One region of the Peribacillus sp. NPDC096448 genome, then DNA from elsewhere that is predicted to be linked to it. Evidence: riboswitches for the same ligand, from Rfam matches in the RefSeq annotation. Region 1 holds a riboswitch; the other holds the start of a gene.
What was found. A riboswitch is a leader RNA that binds a small molecule or an ion and turns the genes downstream of it on or off. The one in region 1 is predicted to bind cobalamin.
Positions count from the first base shown of each region.

Region 2: linked by a shared signal. The riboswitch ahead of ACIQ0C_RS17070 (ribonucleoside-diphosphate reductase subunit alpha) and the one ahead of ACIQ0C_RS16780 ((2Fe-2S) ferredoxin domain-containing protein) in region 1 are both predicted to bind cobalamin.

Region 1 is NZ_JBIWEU010000009.1:208,475-214,352, forward strand. Features, by position in the region: gene cbiQ (cobalt ECF transporter T component CbiQ) at 1-194, opposite strand, end outside; gene ACIQ0C_RS16765 (energy-coupling factor ABC transporter substrate-binding protein) at 181-492, opposite strand; gene ACIQ0C_RS16770 (energy-coupling factor ABC transporter permease) at 494-1,237, opposite strand; gene ACIQ0C_RS16775 (hypothetical protein) at 1,271-1,429, opposite strand; cobalamin riboswitch at 1,413-1,608, opposite strand; cobalamin riboswitch at 1,809-1,998, shown strand; gene ACIQ0C_RS16780 ((2Fe-2S) ferredoxin domain-containing protein) at 2,150-2,518, shown strand; gene cobJ (precorrin-3B C(17)-methyltransferase) at 2,533-4,170, shown strand; gene ACIQ0C_RS16790 (sirohydrochlorin chelatase) at 4,189-5,109, shown strand; gene cobK (precorrin-6A reductase) at 5,106-5,876, shown strand.
Region 2 is NZ_JBIWEU010000010.1:445-6,322, reverse strand. Features, by position in the region: gene ACIQ0C_RS17095 (hypothetical protein) at 1-13, shown strand, start outside; gene ACIQ0C_RS17090 (cold-shock protein) at 211-408, shown strand; gene ACIQ0C_RS17085 (hypothetical protein) at 449-616, opposite strand; gene ACIQ0C_RS17080 (flavodoxin domain-containing protein) at 737-1,156, opposite strand; gene ACIQ0C_RS17075 (ribonucleotide-diphosphate reductase subunit beta) at 1,146-2,198, opposite strand; gene ACIQ0C_RS17070 (ribonucleoside-diphosphate reductase subunit alpha) at 2,244-4,541, opposite strand; cobalamin riboswitch at 4,683-4,863, opposite strand; gene ACIQ0C_RS17065 (manganese-dependent inorganic pyrophosphatase) at 5,157-5,878, shown strand, end outside.

The DNA of each region.
Region 1 (5,878 bases):
TTAAAATAATAAGAAAGCGGGATTTTTGCCGCAAAAATGATTAAAGCGCTCATCACCGTAAAAGTGATGAGCGAAACGGCCATATCCCTTACCGTTAATGTAAATAGCAAAAGGGAGAGTGCAAAAACCATCTTTTCCAACGGATGTACATCCTTTAGCCCATTGAAATAGGCATATTTATCAATGAGTAACATGCTTCGATTTTTCGGGGATTTCTTGTTTGGTTTGCTTATTCCTTTGTCTCGTTACACCTATGAAATACCCAATGAAACCAGCTCCGATTGCAGCTTGCAGCGCAAATAATAAGCTCTCGGTTTCTGAACCCGGCGGCTCCCAAATACTGTTGAACCATGGCTTGTATTCCGGCTGGATTTTAGTGATGGCCTCTTCAGCTTCGCCGTCTGCACCGCCAAATTCCGTTCCTTGTTGGGTGATTAACGGTATGGTGGCAAGAATGACGACCAGGAAAAGCAGCAGTAAACTTTTTTTCATGTTAACGGGCCTCCTTAGATAAAACTCGCAGCAATTTCAATTCGCCTAGATTGTATTTTTTCAAGAAATTCATCACGACGACTGTCAATAACCCCTCACTGATTGCCAAGGGAATTTGGGTCAGGGCAAAAATCCCTGCAAATTTACTGAAAGAGGCCATGAATCCTCCTACCTCGGAAGGAAAAGCAAGAGCAAGTTGAACGGAAGTTACCACATAGGTTCCCAAATCCCCAAAAGCAGCTGCCAAAAATACGGCAAGTGAAAAAGACCACCCCAATTTAGTTGCGCCCTTGAAGACAAAGTATGCAATGAACGGTCCGCAAACGGCCATGGAAAATGCATTGGCGCCTAATGTCGTCAATCCTCCGTGAGCCAGTAAAACAGCTTGAAATAACAGAACGATGGAGCCAACGACACTCATGGCCAATGGTCCGAATAATATGGAACCCAAACCAACTCCGGTAGGGTGCGAAGAACTTCCTGTAACGGAAGGAATCTTTAGCGCCGATAATATAAATACAAATGCGCCCGATAGGCCAAGTATCATTTTTGTTTCTGGGTTTTCCCTTACTTTGGACCTAATGGACCGGTAACCCAAGATTAAAAATGGAAGCGTCAAACCCCACCAGAATATAGCCCATTCTATGGGTAAAAAGCCCTCCATTATATGCATGGCCGATGCCCGTTTTGGAACAAAAAGCAGTAAAATGACAAAATAAATAGTTTTCCAATTGGTCCTTTTCATTCTTTCTCCTTTCAACACTTATAATTTTTCTGATCAATCTTGAGAAGAAAAGCGGCGCCCAAAATAAAAAGCACTTCTCCCAAAGGAAAGAAGTGCGTAATGAACAGGAATTTTGCAGCATGAACCAACCATGGGCCATTCTGCCTGATCCGCACGCCCATCCTCGTAGGCTGAAACAGTTTCACGCTTCATGGCAGGTCTCCTGGCTTTGGTTCATCATCCCATTACATCCTTCCCATCTTATTTGACAGTGGATTTAAGTTAAAGTAATGGAACTTCCCTTTACAGTGGCGGGACCGCTCCGGATTTTCACCGGCTTCCCTTTTAAGCTGAATTCCGAAAAATTCAACACCATGAAACTTATGTAATTATTTGAAAATTCTCGTATAGTGTACCATAAAGAAATAATTCCAGCTACACTATCTTTTTTTTCGGGCCGAAGTTTGTTGCGAGGTAAGGATTGTAACTGGTTTTACACTATTAAACTTTTCTAAACAGTCGGAATAAACTATTGAATTTTGATAAAGTTGTTATATGATAGATTATGTTAGTTAGAAATGTGTAATAAAACCAAATATTTCATTTTAAAAGTGCCCTTGTGTGAATAAGCAAGGGATAATAGGGAAATCGGTGAAAATCCGATGCAGCCCCCGCTACTGTAAACGCTGATGAAATTGTCGATAGCCACTGGCATGATGCCGGGAAGGGACAAAGTAAAATGAAGCGTAAGCCAGGAAACCTGCTTTTAAAATTGCATGATACTTTTCGGAGGGAAAGGTAGAAGGACTATGACGATTTTGGGGGGATTTGGCATACTTGCCTTTAGCTCCTCATTCATATAGTTTTTTAAACCTTGACTCTTAATGTTAAGGTTTTTTATTTTGCCTTTTCCCTGAACTCAGGAGGAAGAAGATGACTACTTGGAACTTGACGGGTACAAATACGCATCTGCTGATTTGTAATGGGAGCAGCTGCATGAAAAAGGGCGGGGAAGAAGTAACCCAAGCGATTCGCGATGAAATTACTTCAAAAGGACTGGATCTGAAAATCCATACAACCAGGACACGCTGTAACGGAAGATGTAAGGATGCCTGCGTAGTGATTGCCTATCCCCAAGGAAACTGGTATCGAGTGGAAACGCCCGATTTCGGCCGGCAGATCGTCAATAATATCGATGATGGTGGGTTTGTTCCACAGATGATCTACCAATTCAATGACGGGGATATGACCCCTAATCCAGATTTTCCAGCTCATACGGGTATTTCAAAGAACAAAGCGTAAAAGGAGATGTCTTAATGAGTACAAACGGTAAATTATTCGTCGTGGGCTTTGGACCAGGGAATTTTGAACAAATTACCAAACGTGCCGTCGAAGCCCTTCAGGAAAGTGACTACATCATTGGTTATAAAACTTATGTTGAACTCATTCAGGGACTGCTTACAGATCAAACGATCATTAGTACGGGGATGACCGAAGAGGTCTCACGTGCACAGGAAGCAGTGAAACAAGCGGAGTTGGGAAAGAAAGTGGCGGTGATTTCCAGTGGGGATGCCGGAGTTTACGGAATGGCAGGGTTAGTTTATGAAGTATTGATTGAAAAAGGCTGGAAAGAAGAAACTGGAGTGGGCATTGAAGTCATTCCTGGCATTTCTGCAATCAACTCATGTGCGTCTTTACTAGGGGCTCCAGTCATGCACGATTCGTGTACGATCAGCCTCAGTGATCATTTAACTCCTTGGGAACTGATCGCGAAAAGGGTTGAAGCAGCTGCCATGGCAGACTTTGTCATTGCGCTGTATAATCCGCGCAGCGGCAGGCGGACCCGGCAAATTGTTGAAACACAGAAAATTCTTCTTCGCTACCGCTCGCCGGATACTCCTGTCGGGTTGGTGAAAAGTGCTTATCGCGATAGGCAGGATATTGTCATTACCAATTTAAAGGATATGTTGAATCACGATATTGGAATGTTGACCACCGTCATCATCGGTAATTCATCCACCTTTTTATATGACGACAAAATCATCACACCGAGAGGCTATCAAAGAAAATATACGTTGAATTCGGAAAAGCAAACATTGAAGCCTCATCAGCGACTGCAAAAGGAAGCGGAACCGTGGGCATTAGATCAAGAAGACTTAACCGAGTCCGCTGTAGGAGTTGGATTACTTACAAAAGCACCAGAAAAGAAGCCAGCTTCCTTTGAAATGGCAATGGAAGCACTGTCAAGAGTCAAGGGTCAAACCGTTCAGCAATCCATTGAGCCAATTGTTCAGCAAAAAATGGAGTCGGTATTCGAACTTGCCGTTAGTCCAGGTGTGGCGAATAAACAATTCACTCCCAAACAAATGATGACTCTTGCGGAAGTAGTCGGGGAAAAGGGAACGATGGAATACACGCCAAATCATAAAATCGTATTAAAGATTCCGACAACGGATCCGGAAGTCATTACGGGGAAATTGCAATCAGCAAACTTTTTATTATCGCCGATTGGAGATGTACTGACATTAAAAGCCTGTGATTTCTGTGATGGTGAAAAAGCGGAATCCATTCCTTATGCGGATGAAATACACCGGGTGCTTGGCGGAATGAAAATGCCCAAGGAACTGAACATCGGTTTTAATGGGTGTGGGATGGCGTGTTACAGTGCTGTTATGGATGATATCGGGATTGTCTTCCGAAAAGGGAAGTTCGACTTATTTCTTGGAGCTAAACCGGTTGGAAGAACAGCCCATCCAGGTCAGCCGGTTGCGGAAGGCATTGAACCGGAACAGCTTGTTGAACTGATTACGGACATTGTCGCGGAGTATAAGCAAAATGCCCATCCAAATGAGCGGCTTTTTAAATACTTCAAACGTTCGAAAAAGATACAGAATTTTTCTTATCAGGACATCGCTCCCAAAATAAACATAGAGCCTGCGCCTTGTGAAGACTAATCAAGAGGGGGAAAGTAAATGAAAGCAGTTTTGTTTGTAGGACACGGAAGCCGCTTGGCTTCGGGAAACGAAGAAGTCATTCATTTTATTGAAAATATGATTCCGGCATTGGATGAGAGTTTCCTAGTAGAAACGTGCTTCTTGGAATTTGCGGCACCGAATATATCCAAAGGCATTGATAATTGTGTAAAACGAGGGGCTACTGAAGTCATCGTCATACCGATCATTTTGTTGCATGCAGGACATTCGAAATTACATATCCCAGCTGAAATAGAGGATGGGAAAACCAAGTATCCAGAAGTGAAATTCACATACGGCCAAACGATCGGGGTCCACCATGATGTATTGACGATCCTGACAGACCGTCTTGAGGAAGCGGGATTCGATACGACCTCTGAACATTATGAGACAGCGATATTGCTAATTGGCCGAGGTGGCAGTGATGCTGATGCAAATAGTGATATATATAAAATTTCACGATTATTATGGGAAAAATTAAACGTTAAATGGGTCGAAACGGCCTTCATGGGTGTAACGGACCCGCACGTTGACGAAGGGATTGAACGATGCATCCGATTAGGGGCAAAAAAAATAGTGATGCTGCCATATTTCCTCTTCACTGGGGTGTTGATGGAAAGAATGGAGGATATGCTGAAAGGCTATCAAGAGCAATATCATGATCGAGAATTCATTTTAGCGAAGTATTTTGGATATCATCCAACATTACAGAACATTCTGCAAGAACGAGTTATTGAAGCCAGTGAAGGCAGGTCAAGCGGGGCACGTGATTTGGAAAACTATCGTAAACATGTCGAGGAACATGGACATGCTCACCATCATCACCATCATGACCACGACCACGGTCACGACCATCATCACGACCATCATCACGACCACGATCATGATCATGATGGGCAAGTGGTGGGGTCGTCAAAATGATTTTGTTCTTGGCGGGTACAAGTGATGCAAGGGAATTAGCGGTTGAGATGCAGCAGGTGGGATTTAAGGTTTTGGCAACTGTTGTAACCGGGTCGGCAGCTAAAAGTTTGCAAGATGCAGGCATATCCACCCGGATTGGCCGATTATCTGCAGAAGATATGACATCTTTAATAACTGCAAAAGGTTTTCAGGCTGTAGTCGATGCAAGTCATCCATTTGCCGAAGAAGCATCCAAAAACGCCCTTAACGGAGCAAAGGCAGCCAATGTTCCTTATATTCGTTATGAGCGTGAAAGTCAACGGTTTCAGAATGATAAATTGATAGTCGTCCGTGATTATGAGGAAGCTGCCAAGCTTGCCGCAGCAAAACGGGGAGTCATCATGCTTACGACCGGAAGTAAAACCCTGGCCGTGTTTGCAAAAGAATTGGTAGGGCTCGAGAATACCAGAGTCATAGCGAGAATGCTGCCTCGCATGGACAATATGGAAAAATGTGCGCAGCTGGGCATTGAACAAAAAAATATCGTTGCGATTCAAGGGCCATTTTCCAAAGAATTAAATAAAGCTCTATATGAACAATATGGGGTCACATTGATGATAACGAAAGAAAGTGGCAAGGTCGGTGCGGTTGATGAGAAATTGGAAGCCGCTTTGGAATGTGGAATAGAGACAATCATGATATCGCGACCGGATGTTGACTATCAAAATGTTCATTCAAGTTTTGATCATGTCATCGCCGAATTGAATAAACAGCTAAATCAAAATTAGGA
Region 2 (5,878 bases), on a different contig from region 1:
GAGGAATATGTAGAATTTTAGGATAATTTGTCGGTTGATTTACTGCGATAATCTTGTTTTTTTAGGATTTTCCATGATATAATATGAGTAATTATTTTTGTTCGGAAAAGTTTGAAAGAAGGATTTACTGTAATAGGATTCCTCTTGAAACATTATCCAGAACCAAAAATAGTAATAAAATGGATTTTTCCAAACACAGGAGGAACTATCATGGTACAAGGTAAAGTAAAATGGTTTAACGCAGAAAAAGGTTTCGGTTTCATCGAAGTTGAAGGCCAAGACGATGTATTCGTACATTTCTCAGCTATCCAAGGTGAAGGCTTCAAAACGCTTGAAGAAGGCCAAGAAGTTTCTTTCGAAATCGAGCAAGGCGCTCGTGGACCACAAGCTGCTAACGTTCAAAAATAATTGAACGCATATAAAAAAAGACTCCTATTTTGGAGTCTTTTTATTTTTCTTTTTTTTCGGCGATTTCCTTTAATGCTTTGTCCAATTTTTCTTCGATCCTTTTAGAACGATTAAAATGCCCTGACAGGAAAAACACGATGAATATAACGAATGCGACAAGCACTAGCATAAAAAGGATAGGCAGGAACTGGGTTATATTCTCAGTCATTGGATATCATCTCCTTTTTTCTTCCATTATACTTCATGCTTACCGCTGCCATGATAGAGGGAGCCAATTTTTATTAAAAGTACTGAAAGGGGATATGCGAAAACGCATATCCCCTTTCAGTCAGTTCTGGAATAGCGAGGCGAACTTTTGAAGTCTGGGCAGGTCTGATTCTTGATACATCTGTTCTATCTTCAATGTAACCAATAACTGGCTCTTGGCAAATAACATGTCCCGGAAATGATCGACCGCCCCACAAAAATGATTATAGTTGGTTTCACCAGTGCCGAAGACTCCCGTTTTCAGGTGAGCAATAGGCAACTGTTCCAGTTCTTTATAAAGGGCTGCTGATTTAGCGGGAAGCTCCCCATTGCCCCATGTATAGGTGCCGACGATCAATGCATCGTAATCCGGCAATGTACATAAATCGAATTCATTCGTTCGATATAGTCCTGCTGCAGGTAAAAGGGAAGCCAGGGCTTCAGCAAGCGCTTTTGTATTGCCGCCGGCAGAATGATAGACAATGGCAACTTTACAGCTCATCGAACCCATTGCTGGCATTTACTTGACTGTATGTCCTGGACTTCTGTTCGAAGAAATCGGTTTTGGTAAGACCGATGGATTCATCATCGAATGTTTTGATCCATGGCATCGGGTTTTCGCCATACTCTTTATACAAATTATCAAGGCCCAGCATACGTAACCGTTTATTGGCGATATATTCAATGTACTCATTGAATTCTTCCAAATCGAGATCGGCTTTCGTTTGGATATCTTCGAGCATATATTCAGACCATTCTTTTTCGAGATCGACTGCTTTTTCAATCGTTGTATAGATGAACTTCGTGTTATCTTCATTATTTAACTCAGGATATTCATACATCAAGATTTGAATGAGCATACCAATGAAATCGAAATGGACCATTTCATCGCGATGAATATAGGATATCATCGTAGCGGAACCGGTCATTAGATTTTGGCGTCCTAAATTATAATAAAAGGCGAAAGCCAGATAGAAATAAATCCCTTCAAGGTTCGTTGAATGGATCAGTGCCTCGAATAAATGCTGAGGGCTGGGATCGTCCACGAACGTTTGATAAGCATCAACGATCGGTTGGTTACGCTTAATCACTTCAGGATGTTCTTTGATGCGGTCGAAAAGCTGTTTTTGCTTACCTACCGGAATCAAGGAAGCAAGGATATAGGAATAAGACTCATTATGGATCGATTCCTGCTGAGCCATGTTGGCCAGGATAGCTTTTGCCGCCGGATCTTTGATGTACCGAAGAATTTCTACTAAAGTGGGCGTTTGAAGACTGTCCATTCCAGCAATCATCGTAAGGATATCGAGAAAAGCATCCTGGATATCTTCATCCAATTCGCCCCACTGCTTTTTATCCTGAATCATGTTCACGCTCGAAGGCTTCCAAAAGTTATTGATGAGCTGTGTATAGGTATCATAGAATTTTTCATACTGAATATCGTTCCAAAGGAGGAAGCCTGAAGCTTCTCCTTTGAAAACACCGGTTGCCTTGGTTGGATGCGTCGGTTCGAGCATCCGAATTTTTTTGATATGATTGGTCATTCGTGAAAACTCCTTTAAGAATAGATTACTGGGTCATGATTGTCGTTAACTTGAACAGCTTTCGCAGGCATTGTCATATTCGGAAGAAGTCGAACGAACATAATACGTCGATTTCAACCCGCTTTCCCATGCCGTTAAATGGATATCCAAGAGAACCTTCGCTTTGATTGTATTGTGTACATACAGATTAAAGCTGATTGCTTGGTCAATATGGCGTTGGCGGGCCGCATTTTGCCTGATGCTTTCCAGTTGGTCCAAATTGAATCGCGTCTTTTTATAATATTCATACGTATTTGGCGTCAAGCCTGGTGCGGTCACCTTGAATTTGAAGTTTTTCTTTTCTTCGTAAAATTCAATTTCATACAAAGGATCGATTCCATCCGTTGAATTACCGATTTTGGCTGTCGATGAATTGGGGGCAATCGCCATTAAATATCCATTACGGGTCCCGTGCTCCTGCACGTCTGCTTTTAAATCCAGCCATTTTTGATCTGTATAGTCACGCAGTTCGAAATAGTCCCCTGTATGCCAATCTGAACCTTCAAAATATGGGTAAGATCCTTTTTCCTTGGCCAATTCGTTGGATGCCTTGATTGTTAAGTAAGCGATCTTTTCGTATAAAGCATCTGCATAGTGAACAGCCTCATCGGATTCCCAATAAATATTCTCTGTGGCAAGTAAATGATGCCATCCAAACGTTCCTAAACCAATTGCCCGGTAACGCTTGTTCGAGATGGATGCTTGTTTGACAGGAAGATTATTCACATCAATGACATTGTCCAGCATACGGATCTGAATGGGAATCAATCTTTCCAAAACATCGCTGCCCACCGCTCGGGGCAAGTTAATGGATGAAAGATTGCAGACAACGAAATCGCCGCTTTTACGAACGACAACAACATCTCCATCTTCTGTTTCATATTCATCCGTGATCGTCGAAGGGCTTAGGTTTTGGGCAATCTCCGTGCAAAGGTTAGAACAATAAATCATACCTTTATGTTTATTCGGATTCTTCCTATTCACCTCATCGCGGTAGAACATATACGGTACGCCTTCTTCTAATTGAGAAATCATGATGCTTTTCATGATGTCCATCGCATTGATTTTTTCAAAGCTATAGTTTGGAAGTGTGCCATTTTCTGCGGCCTCGACTGCAAGTGCATAATGATTCCTGAAGCTTCCTTCGCCTTTCTTCTCGTCATAAAGATCTTCAAGTGAAAATCCAAGGGTTTGCTTAACGGTATGCGGATCGAAAAGATACCATTCTTTTCTGTCGCGTACAGCCTCCATGAATAAATCGGGAATGCAAACACCTGTAAAAATGTCATGGGCTTTTAATCTGTCATCCCCGTTTTGTGTCTTCAAATCGAGGAAGCTCATGATATCTTTATGCCAGGCATCCAAGTAAATCGCGATGGCACCTTTACGTTGACCCAATTGATCGACACTTACAGCTGTCTGGTTGAATAGTCGAATCCAGGGCGTCGTACCGGAACTGTTTCCAGAGAAACCCCGGATATCAGAACCAAGTGAGCGGACCTTACCAACGTAAAGGCCGACACCGCCGCCGAATTTAGATACTTTTGCCGCATCGTAGTTTGATAGGTAAATTCCGTCAATGGAATCTTCAATTGCGTCGATAAAGCAAGAGCTTAACTGCCCATGTGTTTTACCTGCATTGGAGAGTGTAGGAGTCGCAACGGTCATATAAAGGTTGGACATGGCCCAGTATGCTTCTTTTATAAGTTGCAGGCGATGCTCCGTTTTTTCCATTCGCATGATTTCCATTGCGATGATCATGAAACGTTCTTGTGGAAGTTCGTAGACCTTGTCCTTTTTTGGGCGGGCTAGATAGCGGTCGTTCAATAAGTAGATGCCTATGTAAGAGAATAATTTATCTTTTTCCGGGTCGATCACCGAACCCAATTCCTCAATTTCCGCTTTCGTATATGAAGATAGCAGTTCTGGTTTATAAATGGGATAACGCTGACCTTCCGAAAGCTGGGAAAGTTCCGTGATCAGCTCATAGAATGGGCCATAACTCTTGCCTTCATAACCTCGATTGGCTTGTGCATCCCTATACATTGTATTCAACAGTTCTGCTGCAGCAACGAACGTCCAATCCGGAGCATCGATATCCACACCTTCAAGAGCGAGCTGAATCAGTTTTTTTGATGCCTGTTCTTCGGTTGAGTCACTTTTGCGATCAAGCCATTTTGTAAAACGCTTTTTGAACTTTTCCATATCGAGACGGCCTTCGAATTCCTTCGATAACGTCTCAAGCTGGATGGATTTCGTTTCTGTGTCATTTTCACTTATGGTAGAGTTATATGTTTGAGTCATTAATAATCCTCCTTGGTAACTTCCGCTAAAATAAAAAAAAACCGCCCAAAGAATTGAGGCGGATCAAACGATAGAATAAAAGAGCCATGAAAAAATGGCCGTTATACTATCGTTTCATCATCTCAATCCCCGAAGAATAAGAAACGTGAAAAATTCAAGGCAGGTCTCCTGACTCATGATCATCCTACTTTGAGTCCTTCCCGTATAAAGAGCTATACAGTGGTTTTCTCATTTCGTCACATTTACAGTTGCGGGGACAGTTCCGGGTTTGCACCGGATTCCCTTTTCAGCCATCACTGGCACCTTGGATTATAATAAATTCTATATATAGTTATTGGTATTGTTTATGTAATCAATATCTAGTATTTCTGCTTATATTATCGTAAGCCATATACGATGATAATTCAACTAATATATTTGAAAAAAACCAACCCTTATCTATTGACAAAGTGATGGCAGAGAGTCAAGGAATGAAAGATTTTATTGGGGAAAGGATAATTCAAGCGCTGATTTTACGGGATTTTGTGTTAAAATAAAGTGTCTAGTAAAGGTGGCTCTCCCTTATTGCGGTGAGGGGATTCGCGGAAAAATATTTATGAAAAAGGGGATAAAATCTTGGAAAAAGTATTAGTTTTTGGACATAAAAACCCGGATACAGACACAATCTGTTCGGCAATCGCTTATGCGGATCTGAAAAAGCAGTTAGGTATCAACGCTGAACCAGTTCGTCTGGGTGAAGTGAATGGTGAAACTCAATATGCATTGGACCAATTCAAATTCGACGCTCCCCGTCTTGTGGAAAAAGTTGCAGGGGAAGCTGACGGCGTAATCCTGGTCGATCATAACGAACGCCAGCAAAGTGCTGAAGATATTGACCAAGTCCGTGTGCTGGAAGTTATCGACCATCACCGTATCGCTAACTTTGAAACAAGCGATCCTTTATATTACCGTGCGGAACCAGTTGGCTGTACGGCAACCATTTTAAATAAAATTTATAAAGAAAACGGCATTGAAGTTCCTAAAGCAATCGCAGGTCTTATGCTGTCTGCCATCATTTCCGATTCTTTATTGTTCAAATCACCGACTTGCACGGAGCAAGACGTTGCAGCAGCAATGGAATTGGCTGCCATTGCGGGAGTTGACGCCGAAACATATGGCTTGGAAATGTTGAAGGCGGGAGCTGACTTGAGCGATAAAACGATTGCCCAGCTTATCACTCTTGATGCAAAGGAATTCTCCATGGGAATGGCTAAAGTGGAGATAGCACAGGTCAATGCTGTTGATCCGAACGAAGTTCTTGCTAAGCAAGCGGAATTGGAAGCCGCGATTGAAGCGGT